Regions from separate parts of the Psychrobacter sp. UBA2514 genome, predicted to be linked through region 2. Evidence: predicted binding sites of a transcription regulator. Region 2 holds the regulator's gene; the other holds the start of a gene.
The links. The regulator PhoB, encoded in region 2, activates phosphate uptake and scavenging genes when phosphate is short. The targets are predictions, from matches to a motif close to TGTCATNAANCTGTCATAA.
Positions count from the first base shown of each region.

Region 1: the regulator PhoB is predicted to act here: its motif matches at 2,174-2,192, upstream of pstS (phosphate ABC transporter substrate-binding protein PstS).

Region 1 covers NZ_DDNS01000012.1:36,297-40,737, reverse strand. Annotated here, with positions in the region: gene thiC (phosphomethylpyrimidine synthase ThiC) at 1-1,570, opposite strand, end outside; TPP riboswitch at 1,817-1,972, opposite strand; gene pstS (phosphate ABC transporter substrate-binding protein PstS) at 2,265-3,437, shown strand; gene pstC (phosphate ABC transporter permease subunit PstC) at 3,657-4,441, shown strand, end outside.
Region 2 covers NZ_DDNS01000022.1:50,974-55,414, reverse strand. Annotated here, with positions in the region: gene B3V51_RS07730 (M23 family metallopeptidase) at 163-753, shown strand; gene phoR (phosphate regulon sensor histidine kinase PhoR) at 822-1,937, opposite strand; gene phoB (phosphate regulon transcriptional regulator PhoB) at 2,030-2,734, opposite strand; gene dtd (D-aminoacyl-tRNA deacylase) at 2,847-3,299, opposite strand; gene asd (archaetidylserine decarboxylase) at 3,429-4,262, shown strand; gene B3V51_RS07705 (HD domain-containing protein) at 4,354-4,441, opposite strand, start outside.

The DNA of each region.
Region 1 (4,441 bases), on a different contig from region 2:
CAAACCAGCCAATCATCGCCGCACCAATCGCACTGGTGATATGGTCATAACCTGGGGCGATGTCAGTCGTTAATGGGCCCAAGGTATAGAAAGGCGCGTCCGCACACAGCTCAAGCTGCAAGTCCATGTTTTCTTTGATACGGTTCATCGCCACGTGTCCAGGGCCTTCAATCATCACCTGTACGTCGTGCTCCCATGCCACTTTGGTCAATTCTCCAAGGGTGCGTAGCTCACCGAACTGCGCTTCATCATTGGCATCTTGCAAGCAGCCGGGGCGTAGGCCATCACCTAGACTGAACGCCACATCGTATTGCTTCATAATCTCGCAGATATCTTCAAAATGCGTGTATAAAAAGCTCTCTTTGTGATGCGCCAGACACCACTGCGCCATGATAGAGCCACCGCGTGAGACGATACCTGTCAAACGCTTTGCGGTGAGCGGTACATAGCGGAGCAGGACGCCTGCGTGAATGGTAAAGTAATCCACACCTTGCTCGGCTTGCTCGATCAAGGTATCACGGAATATCTCCCACGTCAGATCTTCAGCGACGCCATCGACTTTTTCTAAGGCTTGATAAATCGGTACGGTACCAATCGGCACAGGCGAGTTACGGATTAGCCATTCGCGGGTTTCGTGAATGTGATTGCCCGTCGATAAATCCATGATGGTATCCGCGCCCCAACGCGTGGCCCACGTCATTTTGGAGACTTCTTCATCGATCGATGAGCCGAGCGCTGAGTTGCCGATATTGGCATTGATTTTTACCAAAAAGTTACGCCCGATAATCATTGGCTCAGATTCAGGGTGGTTGATGTTGTTGGGGATAATTGCGCGTCCAGCGGCTACTTCATCACGGACAAACTCAGGGGTGATAATTTTGGGCATATTGGCACCGAAGCTCTCACCCTCATGTTGACGCATGTCAGTCAGTTCATGCTGCTTTTGCGTCTCACGTATCGCAATATATTCCATCTCAGGGGTAATGATGCCGCGACGCGCGTAGTAAATCTGCGTGACGTTTTTCCCTGCTTTGGCACGGCGCGGTTTGTCAATATGAGCAAACCTGAGGTTGGCAGTACTGATGTCACGAGCACGCGCTTGCCCGTACGAGCTAGATAGACCGCTTAGTTGCTCGGTATCACCGCGCTCAGCGATCCAGTTTTCACGCAGTTTGGGTAGACCGCGGGTCAGATCAATCTCGACATTGGGGTCAGTGTACACACCTGAAGTATCGTACACATAAAAAGGCGGATTGTGCTCGCCATCCTTATCACCCGTACCGCCAACTGGCGTATCCGTTAAGCTGATTTCACGCATCGGTACTTGAATATCAGGCCGTGAGCCTTCGATATAGACTTTGCGCGAGGCGGGTAGGATACGGTGTAAGTCGCGCGCGTCTTCTTCAAAGCGTGCATCACTGGCGGCGCGGTGGGCAGGCGTTTTTAGTGCGTCGGCTTTTTTATCGGCTTTGGTGTCTGATACGAGAGGTATGTTATCGGCTGGGTTGTGCGTTTGGACTTGTGATGCCGCTGAGGCACTGTCAAAAGAGCTGCTGTTTGAAATAGTCATATGCTGTCCTAGCGTGTTGGTTTTTGAATAAAAGCAACACCGCCAGTAGCTGCGGGGCAAACACTCGTCATTCAGACAAATTTATATTATCAACACCTAACAGCGAGCAAAGAAGTTGTCGCGGTTAATGGTCATCAAATAGTGGACGCCCCTTTCTATCTTCTCTCGTTATCTACGTATGCGGCGTGCATCGTTAGACAATAGCGATGATAAAAAAGTATTTCTACGCGTCCGTTGTCATCAATAACAACGTGCTTAAGACTTCCCTGCGTCGGTACTAACCGCATCAGGTTCGGCGGGTGATCTCTCAGCGAATGTAGATAAGCGGCTACTTTTATCAATGTTTAACTATAAACGTTTAATAAAGTAGGCCAATGCTACACCGCACCCCGAGTCTGTCAGTGTTGTAAATCTTCTTCATACTAACAAAATTCTGCGTTAACGGCTAATGGAATTTGGATGAAAATATCAGGCGCTTATTTTGCTATTTAGCATGGATACAAAGAACAGGAGTTATTGATAGTAATTAAAATTCCTTGATATTACTGATACTTAGAGGCGATTGCTAAATATTGTGTAAAGCGAATGCAGGATTTGAGAGGTTGTCATTAAACTGTCATAAAGATTTGGCAAGATAACGCTCATATCACAAACAATGCTTTTTTATATCGTTGTTAAATTTTAGGAGTCCTACATGCGTTATTCGTTATTAGCAGTGGCCGTTAGTTGTACATTAATGCTTACGGCGTGTAATAAGTCAACAGAGACGGCAGAACCAGCTGCTGATACGACCAGTAGCGCCGCTACCACGGCTGAAACCACCACTCAGACTCAGGCAACGCCTTCTGCTGACACGGGTTTCAAATCTGCTGAAAACATCGCCATGAATATCACAGGTGCAGGCGCATCATTCCCGCAGCCGATCTATGCCAAATGGTCTTCTGACTATAACGCTGCCACAGGTGGCCAAGTCAACTATCAATCTATTGGCTCATCTGGTGGTATCAAACAAATCCAATCAAAAACCGTCGATTTTGGTGCTTCTGATGCGCCATTAACACCTGAAGAGCTTGAAGAGTCTGGTCTTATCCAGTTCCCAACCGTGATTGGTGGCGTTGTGCCAATCGTTAACATCGATGGCGTTGAGCCAGGTCAGTTGAAGCTAGATGGTGAAACCTTAGCCAATATCTATCTGGGTAAAATCAATAACTGGAATGATCCTGCGATCAAAGCCTTGAACCCAGATTTGACTTTGCCAGATGCCGCCATCACCACAGTATTCCGCTCAGATGGTTCAGGTACGACGTTTAACTTTACCGATTATCTCGCCAAGGTATCACCAGATTGGAAAGACAGCGTTGGGGTTGATAAAACGGTCAAGTGGCCAACCTCTGCGACTGGTGCAGGTGGTAAAGGTAATGAGGGCGTCTCAAGCTACGTCAACCGCATGAAAAACTCTATCGGCTATGTGGAGTATGCCTACGCCAAGCAAAACAACATGTCACATGCCGCGCTTAAAAATGCCGCGGGCAATATCGTGCAGCCATCTGCTGAAACCTTTGCCGCCGCTGGTGACATCGATTGGTCACAACAAGAAGGCTTTTATAAAGTCATCACCAACTCTGAGACGGATCAAGCATGGCCAATCGCTGCTGCTACTTTCATCTTAGTACACAAGCAACCAGAGAATCCTCAGCAAGTCGCTGGCGTGTTGAACTTCTTTGACTGGGCGTATACCCAAGGTGATGATGATGCCATGGCGCTAGACTATGTCCCATTCTCTGATACAGCAGTGGCTCTATTCAAAGAGAAATGGAATGAGGTCAAAGGTAGCGATGGACAGCCTGTTTATAAGCCAGCGCAATAAACGATCTGTACAAGCTGCTGCTTAATGACTTTTTGATCTCCTCTTAAGCCACTATTCTCCGGTAGTGGTTTGAGAGGTTTTATCACAGCAAATTTGACCAAAACACTAATCGCTATGTTTCACGATAACCATTAGTACGGATACAAGTTGCGTTTGCTGTCATAAAACGAAATGAACCCCCTGGTTTTTTGAATTCACCCATTCAATGCTGAGACACTTATGACAGACTTAAGGTCCCAACTGGCTAAACAAAAACGTTACGACGCTTTATTTGTCAACTCTACCAAAGCGTTTGCCATACTCGTCCTCCTATCGTTAGGGGGCATTTTGGTGTCTCTGATTGTTGGGGCGTGGCCGAGTATCCAAGAGTTTGGTCTGGGGTTTTATAGCAGTAATAATTGGGATACGGTTGCCAATGAGTACGGGGCACTCGCGCCTATTTATGGCACCTTGGTGACGTCATTTATCGCGATTGTTATCGCTGTACCAGTCAGTTTTGGTATTGCGATATTTTTGACCGAAATGTGTCCAAAGTTCCTCAAAAAACCGCTTGGCATTGCCATTGAGCTGTTGGCAGGTATTCCTTCTATCATTTATGGGATGTGGGGCTTGTTTGTCTTTGCGCCTTTCTTTGGTGAGCATATTCAGCCATGGTTTATTGAGCATGTGGGCCCGCTACCGATCATCGGTAAGCTGTTTACAGGCGCACCCATGGGACTAGGGATGTTTACCGCGTCCTTGGTACTTGCCATCATGATTATCCCTTTTATCGCTGCCACCATGCGTGATGTTTTCTCTGTGGTGCCAGATCTACTCAAAGAGTCGGCCTACGGTATGGGTGCGACGACGTGGGAAGTGATGTTCAAGATTATCTTGCCTTATACCAAAGCGGGTGTCGTTGGCGGCGTGATTTTGGGACTGGGTCGTGCGCTCGGTGAGACCATGGCAGTGACTTTCTTGATCGGTAATGCGTTCAATATCAGCCCAAGTCTATTTACTTCTGG
Region 2 (4,441 bases):
AACCGAAGCGTTAAGTAGATAAAGTTATATTTGCTGTGCTTGTATTTAACCACACCTGTATTTATGGGGATAAAAACCATAGATAACAATGCGATACATACCTTAGCGGCTAGGGCTTTTATAATATTAGCTCATATAATATAAAACAGATAAGAGACATCAATGCTAGCAGATGGAAAAAGCCAACCACCGAAGCCTTCTTTTGTCAGTCGTGTACTCGGCGTACTGATTAAGGCAGTTGTATTGATAGGATTCTTATTTGTCTTTGATAAGCTGCTACCCAGCATTAGCGAGCAGACCCAATCATTTGTGGTCGCCAAGTGGCAGCAGATGAGCCTATTACAACAAGAACTGCCAACAGAAAACAGTCTCCCCAGTCCACTGCCAGAGAAAAACCTGACGGACACTTGGGGTGCGGCACGCAGTCAAGGGCGCTCACATGAAGGCATCGATATCTTTGCAGAACGTGGCACGCCGATACAGTCAACCACGCAGGGAATTGTGAGTAAGGTTGGTGAGAATAACTTGGGTGGGCGCGTGGTCGTCGTGGTAGGGCCTGGCGGTGCTGGTCATTATTATGCGCATCTAGAAGACTATGCCGATATTGCGCCCAATGATTGGGTCAATCAAGGCGATATTATCGGCTATGTGGGTGATAGCGGTAATGCAAAAGGGACACCGCCACATGTACATTACGGTATTTATATCAATGGCAGTGCCGTCAACCCTTACCCGCTTTTGCAAAAAGACTAGGTATACTAAATTAGTCATGCTAAATAAATCCGCATGACGAGTCTAAACAATATGGGGCAATGCCTGTACTAATTTGTCGCAGCCGACCTTACATACGCGGCTGGAAATACCACGCTAAATGTCGACCCCTCTCCCTCTATTGAGTCAATCTGCAACTGCGCTTCGTGCTGATGCAAAACGTGCTTCACGATAGCCAGCCCTAATCCTGTACCGCCTGTGGCACGACTACGCCCTTTATCAATACGATAAAAGCGCTCCGTCAAACGCGCAATATGTTCTGGTGCGATACCAAGTCCATCGTCCTCAACGGCAAATCGGCACCCATCCGATGTCTGCGTCCAACTGATGGTAATATTACCGCCTTTTGGCGTATATTTAATCGCATTGATGACTAAGTTGGACAAGGCGCTGATCAAGTACACCTCTGACCCATATAACCCATCATAAGTATCTATGTGCAAATGAATGGTGTGCTTGTACGCTTGGTTATATGCCTGTGCATCATCATAGATATTGGTGAGGAGTTTGGTCATATCGACATCATTAAACTCATGCGTCTCTTCGATTTCAATCTTGGAGAGCAGTAATAAGTCATTTACGATTCGATTCATACGGGCTGTTTGCTGGGTCATCAGCTCAAAACCGCGACGCCACTGCGGCGGCATGTCTGGTTGGTGAGAGAAGTTCTCCAAATAGCCCATCATTACTGTCAGCGGTGTGCGTAGCTCGTGCGAGACATTCGCCACGAAGTCTTGGCGCATTTGCTCTAAATGCTGCACGCGGGTCACATCATAAATAAATAATAGCTTCTCATCACCAAAAGGCGTGAGCTCACACTTTAGATAACGACTGGGATCGCGCCACGATTCTATATGAATACCATCATTGGGCAGGGTGGTGTTTTGATAGTACTGGCGAAACTCGGGCACAATGATAAAGTCAAACACACTTTGGCCTTTGTCAGCTGGCTGCAGTGACAAGAGATCCTGCGCCGCCTGATTCCACCACTCTAACCCATCATCTTCATTCAGTAAGATGACCGCATCTCGCAATGCTCGCAGCGCACTTCTGATTTTCTCTAATTGCTCCGCCGCATTTTGGCTAGCGATTTGTACTGGCGCATCTTGCTGGTCATTATTATAGTTATGGTCTTTTTTCTTTTTTGCTGGCGCTATCTTGTTCATTTCTTATCCTTACCACTATCCGCTATTTTATTTATTGTTATGGTGGCATTGTTCATACAAGATCAAGTTATCAAAAATCAACTTATATAAGATTAGCTTGGCTCAATAAGACTAGAGAACCGATAGCCTGTACCGCGCACCGTTTGTATCAATGTATCACAATCATAAGGGCGCAATAGTTTACGTAGACGCTTGATATGTACATCAATGGTTCGATCTTCGATATAAACGTTACCGCCCCAAACCTGATCGAGCAGCTGCGTTCTTGTGTAAGCGCGCTCTGGGTGACTCATAAAAAATGCTAATAAGCGATATTCTGTTGGGCCGACCTCGATGACTTTTCCTGCGGCTGTCACGCGCTGGCTTTTGGTATCGAGACTCAGCTGACCAATTTCGATAGGCTTGTCGCTACTCATCGCGCTACTACGGCGCAAGACCGCTTTGATTCTGGAAATCAGCTCGCGCGTCGAAAAAGGCTTAGTCATGTAATCATCTGCACCTGCATCGAGGCCGTGAACCTTGCTGTCTTCTTCGCTTTTGGCCGTTAGCATAATGACGGGTATCTCAGAGAGCATCTCATCGCTTTTGAGCATACGACAAAAATCAACACCGCTCTTGTCTCCGGGCAACATCCAATCTAATAATATTAATGACGGTCTATGATCGACCACTTGCTGATGCGCTTCTGATACGTCAGCCGCTTGTAGGCTATCAAACCCAGCCATTTCTAGCGTCATCACAACCATTTCACGAATCGCAGGTTCATCTTCAACAATCAAAATTTTCTCATTATACATAGGACATTCTCGGTGTTAGCGGACAAAATCTGGCATATAAAAAGGCGATAAATACTCACCAGTCTCTATCTATTAAACGGATTAATTATGACAGCCTGATGACACTCTGATGTCAGATCTCCAATAGAAAATTAAGTGGTCCATCATTGATGCTTTCAACTTGCATATCAGCGCCAAACTGACCAGTGGCTACATTCGGATACTGGGTTTTGGCATAGTCGATGAGTTGCTCGAACAGCGCTTGGGCCGCATCAGGTGCCATCGCGCCACCAAAGTCAGGGCGGCGACCTTTATCCGTTTTTGCCATCAGCGTAAATTGTGACACTAATAACAATCCGCCGCCGACTTGCTGGACGTTTTTATCCAGTTTACCAAATTTGGCAGGATCGTCATCATTTTCAAAAATACGATAGGTCAATATTTTGTCAATCATTCGCTTGGCGGCGGCGAAATCATCATCATGACCCAACCCAATATAGGCCAATATCCCATGATCAATTTTGCCAACACAATGCTCATCGATAGTGACGCTGGCACGGCTCACTCGTTGTATCAGTGCTTTCATTTACGACCTTCTTTATTTATAAATGGCTTACAGTTTATGGTCAGACAATAATACGCTGTCCATGATAAAATATGGCCATTAACTTGCCTATGCAATAATGACATCACATCCTATTTTGGTAGCCTTATTATGAATGTATTTACCACCTTACAACAGCTGGTACCGCAGCAAAAGCTCAGTAAAGTCGCTGGACGTTTGGCCGCCAGTCGTCATCCTTATGTCAAACGCACCTTTATCCGTGGTTTTGCCAAAGCTTATAATATCAGCCTAGATGAGTATGAGCGCCAGAGCCTTAATGCTTATGAGAGTTTTAATGACTTTTTTACCCGTGAACTAAAAGAAGATGCTCGCACCATCGATACCACCGCAAACGGCATCGTTAGTCCTGCTGACGGTATCATCTCTCAGCTTGGGCAAATTAAAGATCATAAAATGCTACAAGCCAAAGGGCGTCACTATGACGTTGGCCAATTGCTTGCTGATAGCGAAGATGGCCGTTATTTTGCCGATGGTAGTTTTGCGACAATCTACCTAGCACCTAGCAATTACCACCGTGTTCATATGCCATTTGCCGGTACGCTGACCAAGACTCGCTATGTCCCTGGTACGCTGTTTTCGGTCAACAATACCACGGCAGCTAATGTGCCGGACTTGTTTGCACGTAATGAGCGTTTGATCTGCATGTTTGATACCAAGTATGGCAAAGCGGCCGTTGTCATGGTAGGCGCTATGATTGTCGCTGGTATCGAAACCGTCGCCACTGGCAAAATTACCCGCACGGATGATATACAAGAAGCGGATCACGATATGCAGTTTGCGGCAGGCGAAGAGCTTGGTCGTTTTTATTTAGGATCAACGGCTATCGTAGTGTTGCCAAAAGCAGCAAAAGCCGACTGGCAAGAGACCATGAAAGCCAATAGTTTTGTAAAAATGGGTCAATTACTGGGTGTCACGAAACCGTAATTTATTTCTAATATAATAAAAAATAAAAGCCCAGTGAAGCGTATATCACAATGCTCAACTGGGCTTTTTTATACCTAGCGTTTTTATAGATTTACGCGTCGATCAACCATCCTTGCTGGGTCGCATAGTCAATATTGTGTGATAGCCATTTATGAATAGGAGCAAAGCTGTCTTGAATG